Regions from separate parts of the Streptomyces sp. NPDC006691 genome, predicted to be linked through region 1. Evidence: riboswitches for the same ligand, from Rfam matches in the RefSeq annotation. Region 1 holds a riboswitch; the other holds the start of a gene.
What was found. A riboswitch is a leader RNA that binds a small molecule or an ion and turns the genes downstream of it on or off. The one in region 1 is predicted to bind cobalamin.
Positions count from the first base shown of each region.

Region 1 (4,390 bases):
ACGCCGGTCAGCAGCGAGGCGAGCACGAAGGCACCGGCGCGGAAGCGGCCGGTGTCGAGGCCGAGTACGCCCGCGCCCTCCTCGCCGACGAGGAGCAGGTCGAGCGGGCGGGCCAGGGCGATCAGGACGAGCGTGCCGAGGACGAGGGCGACGGCGGGCAGCGCGAGCATGTCCCAGCGGGCGCCGCCGAGTCCGCCGAGCGTCCAGTGCAGGACTTCCTGGGCGTGGGCGGCGCTGGCCGAGGTGACCAGGATGAGGCTGGTGAGCGCGGACAGGACGTACGAGACGGCGACCCCGGCGAGCACCAGGCGCCCGCCCGTCATCGAGCCGGCGCGCCGGGCCAGGGCGTACACGAGGACGAGGGCGGCGAGCGCGCCCGCGAAGGCGGCGGCCGGCAGGGCGACGGTGGTCGCCACCCCGGCCCCCACCCCGAGCACGATCACGGCGACGGCTCCGGCGGAGGCCCCGCTGGAGACGCCGAGCAGGAACGGGTCGGCGAGCGGGTTGCGCACCAGGGCCTGGAGCACGGTCCCGATGACGGCGAGCCCGGCACCGGTGACGGCGCCGAGCACCACGCGGGGCGCCCGGACCTCCAGGACGATCGTGCGGTACGGGCTCGGCTCGGCGCGGCCGGCGACGATCGCGAGCACCTGGCCGACGGGAATCCGCACCGACCCCAGCGCGAGCCCGGCGACGGCCGCGGCGAGCAGCACCAGGGCCAGCGCCGCGAGAACGAGCGGGTAGCGCGAGCGGGTTGTCCTGCGCGGGCCCCCGCGCTCCCGGGCCGGCGGTGCTGCCGCTCGCGGCAGGACCTTCACTCCCCCGTCCCGAGCTGCGCCGCCAGCTTGGCGACCGCGTCCGGGGCCCGTACGCCGGTGACCATGTCGGAGAGGGGCAGGACGGCGAACCGGTTGTTCTTGACGGCGGGGACGGAGGCGAGGGCCGGGTCGTCGCGCAGGCGCTTCTTCTTGGCGTCCACGCTCGTGCCGCCGTAGTCGAGGATCAGGATGGTCTCGGGGGCGCGGGCCACCACGTTCTCCCAGCTCGCGTCGCCGAAGGACTGCGTCTTCAGGTCGTCCGCGAAGACGTTGCGGCCGCCGGCGCGGGTCACGATGTCGTTGCCTATGCCCTTGCCGCCCACGGTGAACGCCGTCTTGTCGCCGCTGTCGTAGACGAAGACGGGGGTGGGCGCCTTGTCCTCGCGCGCCGTGCGGGTGCGTTCGCTGGTGGCCTCGGCCGAGCGGATCCAGGACTCCGCGCGGTCACCGACACCGAAGGTGCGGCCCACCTCGCGGACCTCCTCGTACACGTCGTCCATCGTGGTCGCGGCGCCCTGGGGGCAGTTCTCCACGTTGAGGCGGGACTTGATGCCGCTCTTGGCGAGGGCCTCGCGCGCGCGGCCCTCGCCAGCGGCGAAGGCGGAGGCGTAGCCGCCGTAGACGAAGTCCGGGTTCACCGAGAGGAGCTTCTCGTACGAGGGGTACTCGGCGGCCAGGACCGGGACCGAGCGGTAGTCGGCCGCGTACTTCGGCAGCACCTTGTCGTCCAAGTAGGCGGTCCCGGCGAGGGACTTGGCGAGGCCGAGCGCCAGCATCACCTCGGTGGCGTGCTGGTTCATGGTCACCGCCCGCTTCGGGGGCGCGGTGTACGTCGTGGTCACCCCGCAGTTGGTGACCGTGTAGGGGAAGCCGGGGGCGGTGGCGCCGCCGGCTTCGGGCTTCGCCTGGGTGCTGGTGCACGCGGCGAGCGGGAACAGCAGGGCGGCGGCCAGGGCCGCACGGCGCCAGAGCATGGCTGAGCTCCTCCAAGGGGATTTCCACGTCCCCTGTCGTCGGGAGAAGGCGGCAGGTCAGTTCCTGGCTTCCGGCTCCGCGGGCTCGCCGCGGGGCCGGTCACAGTGGCGGGACCGTGCCGGATTCGCACCGGCTTCCTGGCCCTGCCGCCCGATGATCAAAAAGTGCGTATGCACAGTATGCGGGATCACCGGGCACGCGTATCCGTCAGTAGGCCTCTACGACCCTTACGTCTTCCTCCGTGATCACGCCGTCCACGATGCGGTACGAGCGGAACTGGAACTCCCCGGCCCCGTCGGTGTCCGCCGTGGAGACCAGGACGTAGTGCGCGCCGGGTTCGTTGGCGTACGTCACGTCGGTGCGCGAGGGGTAGGCCTCGGTCGCGGTGTGGGAGTGGTAGACGATCACCGGCTCCTCGTCGCGGTCGTCCATCTCGCGGTAGAGCTTGAGGAGGTCCTGCGAGTCGAACTCGTAGAACGTGGGCGAGCGGGCCGCGTTCAGCATCGGAATGAACCGCTCGGCGCGGCCGGTGCCCGCCGGGCCCGCGACCACACCGCACGCCTCGTCGGGGTGGTCGGCGCGGGCGTGCGCGACGAGCTGGTCGTACAGGGCCTGGGTGAGGGTCAGCATGTCGGCAAGGATAAGCATGCGGGCCGCCCCGTATCGAGGTGCGATACGTAACGGCCCGCATGGTGAGAATGTGCTGGTCAGAGCCTCAGCTGCGCTTGGCGAACGCCTTGTTGTCGGGGTTCTTGGCCTTGAGGACCAGGTAGGAGACACCGAGGATCAGGGCCCACAGCGGCGCGCAGTACAGCGAGACGCGGGAGTCCTTGTCGATGCCCATCATCACGATGACCATGAAGATGAAGAGCAGCGCGAACCAGCTGGTGTACGGGGCGCCGGGGGCGCGGAAGCTGGACTGCGGCAGCACTCCGGCGTCCGACTGGCGGCGGTAGCGGATCTGGCAGACCAGGATCATGATCCAGGCCCACATGCCGGAGATGGTGGCGAAGGAGACCACGTAGTCGAAGGCCTTGCCGGGCGCCACGTAGTTGATCCACACGCCGACCAGCATGAGGGCGGCGGAGACCGTGGTGCCGACCAGCGGCGTGCCGCTCTTCGTCAGCTTGGTGAAGACCTTCGGGCCCTGGCCGTTGAGCGCGAGGTCGCGCAGCATGCGGCCGGTGGAGTACATGCCCGAGTTGCAGGAGGAGAGCGCGGCGGTCAGCACGACGAAGTTGACGATGCCCGCGCCGACGCCGAGGCCCATCTTCTGGAACGCCGCGACGAAGGGGCTCACGCCCGGCTGGAACTCGTGCCACGGGACGACCGAGAGGATCATGATCAGGGCGCCGATGTAGAAGACGGCGATGCGCCACGGCACGGTGTTGATGGCCTTGGGCAGCGTCTTCTCGGGGTCCTTGGACTCGCCCGCGGTCACACCGACCAGCTCGACGGCGAGGAAGGCGAACATCACGATCTGGAGCGTCATCAGCGTGCCGCCGATGCCCTTGGGGAAGAACCCGCCGTCGTTCCAGAGGTTGGCGACGGTGGCGGTGTCCGCGGCGTCCGAGAAGCCGACGGTGAGGATGCCGGCGCAGATCAGGATCATGCCGACGATGGCGGTCACCTTGACCATGGAGAACCAGAACTCCAGCTCACCGAAGAGCTTCACGGAGATGAGGTTCACGGCGTACAGGATGAGCGTGAAGATCAGCGCATAGGCCCACTGCGGGATGCTGCCGTGGGTCCAGAAGGACATGTACTGGGCGGCCGCGGTCACTTCGGTGATGCCGGTGACGACCCAGAAGAGCCAGTACGTCCAGCCGGTCACGAAGCCCCAGAACGGGCCGATGAACTCACGGGCGTACTCCGAGAAGGAGCCCGACACCGGGCGGTACATGAGCAGCTCGCCGAGGGCGCGCATGATGAAGAAGATGACCAGGCCCGCGATGGCGTAGGCCAGGATGAGGCTGGGGCCGGCCTTCGAGATGGCCTTGCCCGCGCCGAGGAAGAGGCCGGTGCCGATGGCACCGCCGATCGCGATCATCTGGATCTGCCGGGCCCCGAGGCCCCGCTGGTATCCCTCGCCCGAGCCTTCGCCCGAGCCATGGGCGGTCCCCGCGGCCTCAATGCCGGCAGGACGGTCGTCGTGCTGGTCGACCTGCGCTGAGGTCATGGTGGTGCGCCTTTCTCCATGCCGACCCGTCCGCCTCGGTCACGAAGCGACGGATCAGGTCCTGATCCCCCCGGATATGGATGGAGTGCCACCGGCGGTCAGCCGGTCGAAGCGCCCCCGGGAACATGGGTGGCGTCCCCGGGTGGTCGTGAAGATTTATCACGGGCTTATGGGTGATCCCCAGTCGGCTTTGTGGTGCACGCCACAGGAAGAAGCGGACAAAAGTCCCTCGACAGGGCAAAGCAGGTCGATGTGGTGATGCGATCGTTATACGGATTTGAGCGTCCGCTGAGCGAACGGCCATCCAGAGGTCGATCCGTCAGGCCATGAGCGTCTCGATGAGTGTTTCCTGGAGCACACCGAGCCACAGATACGCCATCACCATCGGCTTGCGCGGATCGTCGTCCGGCAGCCGGTA
Region 1 is NZ_JBIAGW010000016.1:114,939-119,328, reverse strand. It holds gene ACFYNP_RS28935 (FecCD family ABC transporter permease) at 1-722, opposite strand, end outside; gene ACFYNP_RS28930 (ABC transporter substrate-binding protein) at 815-1,792, opposite strand; cobalamin riboswitch at 1,826-1,959, opposite strand; gene ACFYNP_RS28925 (Mov34/MPN/PAD-1 family protein) at 2,001-2,423, opposite strand; gene ACFYNP_RS28920 (amino acid permease) at 2,509-3,972, opposite strand; gene ACFYNP_RS28915 (DUF2017 domain-containing protein) at 4,292-4,390, opposite strand, start outside.

Region 2 (4,390 bases), on a different contig from region 1:
CCGTGCCGCCCCTGGACCGGCGCCTGGCCATCGACGAGAACAGCAGCACGTTCGTCCCCTACCCGGTGGCGGACGTGTCAGCCGGCGGCCTGTGACGCGGTTCCCGGCGCGTGGAGCCGGGCGCGCCGTACGACGGGGACCGAGAGGCCGAGCAGCGCGGCGAGCAGACAGATCGCGTCGCAGCCGACGAAGAACATCTCCGCTCCCCACAGGGCCACCGTGATGCCGACCGCCGGGAAGAGCACGGGGGCGAGGCCGAGCGTGCGGAGGGTGGTGACCGAGGTGACGCGTCCGAGGTAGCGGGGGTCGGTTTCCGTCTGGACCAGCGCGCCGCTCAAGGTCGTTGTGAACCCACTGGTCAGGCCGATCAGGGAGCCGCATGCCACGGCGACGGGCAAGGAGGGCGCGTGCCCCAGCGCGACCGCTCCCGCGGCGGTGACGAGCAGCGCGCCGCTCATCGCATCGGTGCCAGGGCGCCCCGGAGGCAGGCCGCGCCCCGGTCCAGGGGCACGGCCGACCGCTCAACGCCCGTACGCCGCCGGTGAGATGGATCTCGCCGGTGTCGTGACATGACCCCGCACGCCCTGCCGTATCACCCACCGCTCCAGCTCCACCACGTCCGCCCCGTCGAGCAGGGCCGGGTCGATCGTGCTGCGGATCTGGTGCGGTATCCCGGCGTCGAGGAGCAGGCGCAGGCTGCGCGCGGCCGGGGCCGCGCTGTTGGCGACGCCCGTGACCTTCTCGTACGCGGAGGGCGCGGCCTTCACGTCGAAGCCCACCCAGTCGAGCAGGCCCGCCGAGAGGAGCCGTGCGAAGCGGCGCGGGTAGGCGCCGCCGGTGTGCAGGCCGGTCTCGAAGCCGAGCGCCCTCGCCTCACGCAGTGCGTCGGCCAACCCCGGCTGGAGGAGGGGTTCGCCGCCCGAGAGGACGATGCCGTCCAGGAGCCCGCGGCGGCGGGCGAGATGGGACGTCACCGTCTGCCAGGGGACGACGGCCGCCGAGCGGGGCGGCAGGAGTCCGGGGTTGTGACAATAGCCGCACCGCCATGGGCAGCCCTGGCAGAAGACGGTGGTGACCAGGCGGCCCGGCCAGTCGCAGCTGGAAAGCCGTGACCAGCCACCGATCCGTATCACGCCGTCGTCCCCGCGCCGTCGCGGGGATCCGCGCCCTCGCCGGGCCCCGCACCCTCGCGAAAGTGGACCCGCTCGGCGTGCTCGCCCTTCTTGCCGATGTTGAAGGAGGCGATCGGGCGGTGGTAGCCCATGACGCGTGTCCATACCTCGCACATGGCTTCACACTGGGGGCAGTTGATGTGCTCGCCCGACAGGTATCCGTGCGCGGGGCAGATCGAGAACGTCGGCGTCACCGTCAGGTACGGCAGCGAGAACCGTTCGAGGGAGCGGCGGACGAGGTTGCGGCAGGCCTCCCCGGTGGAGACGCGCTCCGACATGTAGAGGTGGAGTACGGTGCCGCCGGTGTACTTGCCCTGCAACTCGTCCTGCATCTCCAGCGCCGTGAACGGATCGTCGGTCCAACCGACCGGCAGCTGTGAGGAGTTGGTGTAGTAGGGGTGCTCGTCCGAACCTGCCTGGAGAATGCCGGGGAAGCGCTTGCGGTCCTCCTTCGCGAACCGGTACGTCGTTCCCTCTGCCGGGGTCGCCTCCAGGTTGTAGAGGTGCCCGGTCTGCTCCTGGAACTCGATCATCGTGGCCCGCACATGGTCGAGCAGCCGCACGGCCAGGGCGTGTCCCGCGGCGGTGGTGATGTCGTGGGTGTCGTACGTGAAGTTCCGGATCATCTCGTTGATCCCGTTCACGCCGATGGTGGAGAAGTGGTTGCGCAGGGTGCCGAGGTAGCGCTTGGTGTAGGGGTAGAGCCCGCCGTCGATCAGGTCCTGGACGGTGACGCGTTTGATCTCCAGGCTGGTGCGGGCGAGTTCGAGGAGCCGGTCGAGCGCGGTGAACAGGCCGTCCTCGTCACCGGCGTGGACATGGCCCAGCCGGGCGCAGTTGACGGTGACGACGCCGAGGGAGCCGGTCTGCTCGGCGCTGCCGAACAGTCCGTTGCCGCGTTTGAGCAGCTCGGTCAGGTCCAGCTGGAGCCGACAGCACAGGGAACGGATCTGGTGCGGCCGGAGGTCGGAGTTGATGAAATTCTGGAAGTACGGCAGCCCGTACTTGGCGGTCATCGCGAACAGCCGGTCGGCGTTCTCGCTCTCCCAGGGGAAGTCCCGGGTGATGTTGTAGGTGGGGATGGGAAAGGTGAACACCCGCCCGGCGGCGTCGCCTTCGGTCATCACCTCGATGTACGCGCGGTTGATCAGGTCCATCTCGGCCTGGAGGTCCCCGTAGCGGAAGTCCATCTCGACGCCGCCGATCACGGGCACCTCCGCACGCAGATCGACCGGGCAGGTCCAGTCGAAGGTGAGGTTGGTGAACGGCGTCTGGGTGCCCCAGCGCGAGGGCACGTTGAGGTTGTGCACCATCTCCTGGACGCACTGCCGGACCTCGTAGTACGTCATGGCGTCCTTGCGGACGAACGGAGCCATGTACGTGTCGAACGAGCTGAAGGCTTGGGCGCCGGCCCACTCGTTCTGGAGCGTGCCGAGGAAGTTCACGATCTGGCCGGCCGCGGCGGAGAAGTGGCGCGGTGGCCCCGAGTCGATCTGGCCGGGCACTCCGTTGAGACCCTCGGTGATCAGGGTGCGCAGCGACCAGCCCGCGCAGTAGCCCGCGAGCATGTCGAGATCGTGGATGTGGAGGTCGCCGTCGCGATGGGCGCGCCCGACCGCCTCTGGATACACCTGGTCCAGCCAGTAGTTGGCGATGACCTTTCCCGCGGTGTTGAGGATCAGGCCGCCGAGCGAATAGCCCTGATTGGCATTGGCGTTGACCCGCCAGTCGCTGCGGTCCAGATATTCGGTCACGGAATCGACGGCGTCGACGACAGTCACGTCAGCCCTCCCACGAGGCGTCGGAACGTTCTCCGGGCGTGAGTACGCGCGGATGTGTGCCGGCAGGTATCGGACTCGCGGGTTGTGCGCGTGCGGATGCGCGTACGCACCCGGCCGTCGTTCCCACTCACCGTTGCGGGGCAGTCCCGGATTCCCACCGGGTTCCCTCTTGCCTCGACGCGCGGCATCGGCCGCGGCCGTCGAACCGGCAGAACGAAACACTACATCTGCGATGGGATGCGATATCCCGACACGAGATGTTGTGTGACCTTGGTCCCGTATGTGGGGCCATAGGGAAGGGACTTCGGTCTCGGCGGGCGGCGGTGACGGCTACTGCCCATCGCGGGTCATGGTCCGCCGAACCGCCGAACCGCCGAACCGCCGAACCGCCGAGCGCTTGCGCGGTGAGTCAGGCGACGAGCGAGGCGACCGCCTTGTCCACCGGAACGCTTCCGCCGATCAGCTCCAGGGTCTGCCCCGCGGTGCCGGGCTCATGAAGCAGGGCGGCCAGCACGGAGGCCACGTCGTCGCGGGTGACGGCCCCTCCTCCGGTGGACTCGGCGAGGGTCACCAGGCCCGTGCCCGGCCCGTTGGTGAGCTGGCCCGGACGAAGGATCGTCCAGTCGAGCCCGGCCCGCGCCTGGACATCCGCGTCGGCCGCGGCCTTGGCGTACAGGTAGGCGGCGAATACGGAGGCGGAACCGCGGGGCGCGGGCGCGTTCCGGGCGCCCAGCGCGGACACGACGATGAAGCGCCGCACCCCGGCGGCCTCCGCGGCGTCCGCGAACAGGGAGCATGCCGCACGGTCCACAGTGTCCTTGCGGGCCACTCCGCTGCCCGGGCCGGCGCCGGCCGCGAACACGGCCGCGTCCGCGCCCTCCATGTGCGGGGCGAGCTCATCGAGGGACGCCGACTCCAGGTCGCACACGACGGGTTCGGCGCCCGCCGTCAGCAGATCGCCTGCCTGCTCCGCTGTGCGGATGATCCCCGCGACGTCGTCTCCGCGTGCGTGCAGCAGCCGTTCGAGCCGCAGTGCGATCTGACCGTGACCACCAGCGATAACAATGCGCATGTCACCGACCCTAGGCGCCGAGCCCGGTCCGCGCCGGGAAATCACCGATCCTCCATGTCCCCTTGGTCCCTCCTGCCCCGATGGCACTGGTGCGGGGCGCAGACGGGGGGGGGTGGTTCAGGCGGGCAGGCCGGCCAGCCAGTCGGTGAGGAGCCGGTTGACCTCGGCCGGACGTTCCTGCTGGATCCAATGGCCGCAGTCGTCCAGAACATGGGAGGCGACCAGCCCCGGCAGGGTGTCCGGGTATGCCTTGATCGCATCGGCCAGCCATGTCGTGGACGCGTCGCGGGCACCGCCGATGAACAGGGACGGCTGGGTGATGGGGGCGCCGTCGTAGGCGGCGAAGTCCTCCCAGTCGCGGTCCA
Region 2 is NZ_JBIAGW010000012.1:202,784-207,173, reverse strand. It holds gene ACFYNP_RS25460 (short-chain fatty acyl-CoA regulator family protein) at 1-95, shown strand, start outside; gene ACFYNP_RS25455 (hypothetical protein) at 78-458, opposite strand; gene ACFYNP_RS25450 (anaerobic ribonucleoside-triphosphate reductase activating protein) at 522-1,133, opposite strand; gene ACFYNP_RS25445 (ribonucleoside triphosphate reductase) at 1,130-2,953, opposite strand; cobalamin riboswitch at 2,997-3,178, opposite strand; gene ACFYNP_RS25440 (NAD(P)H-binding protein) at 3,363-4,025, opposite strand; gene ACFYNP_RS25435 (alpha/beta fold hydrolase) at 4,143-4,390, opposite strand, start outside.
Region 2: linked by a shared signal. The riboswitch ahead of ACFYNP_RS25445 (ribonucleoside triphosphate reductase) and the one ahead of ACFYNP_RS28930 (ABC transporter substrate-binding protein) in region 1 are both predicted to bind cobalamin.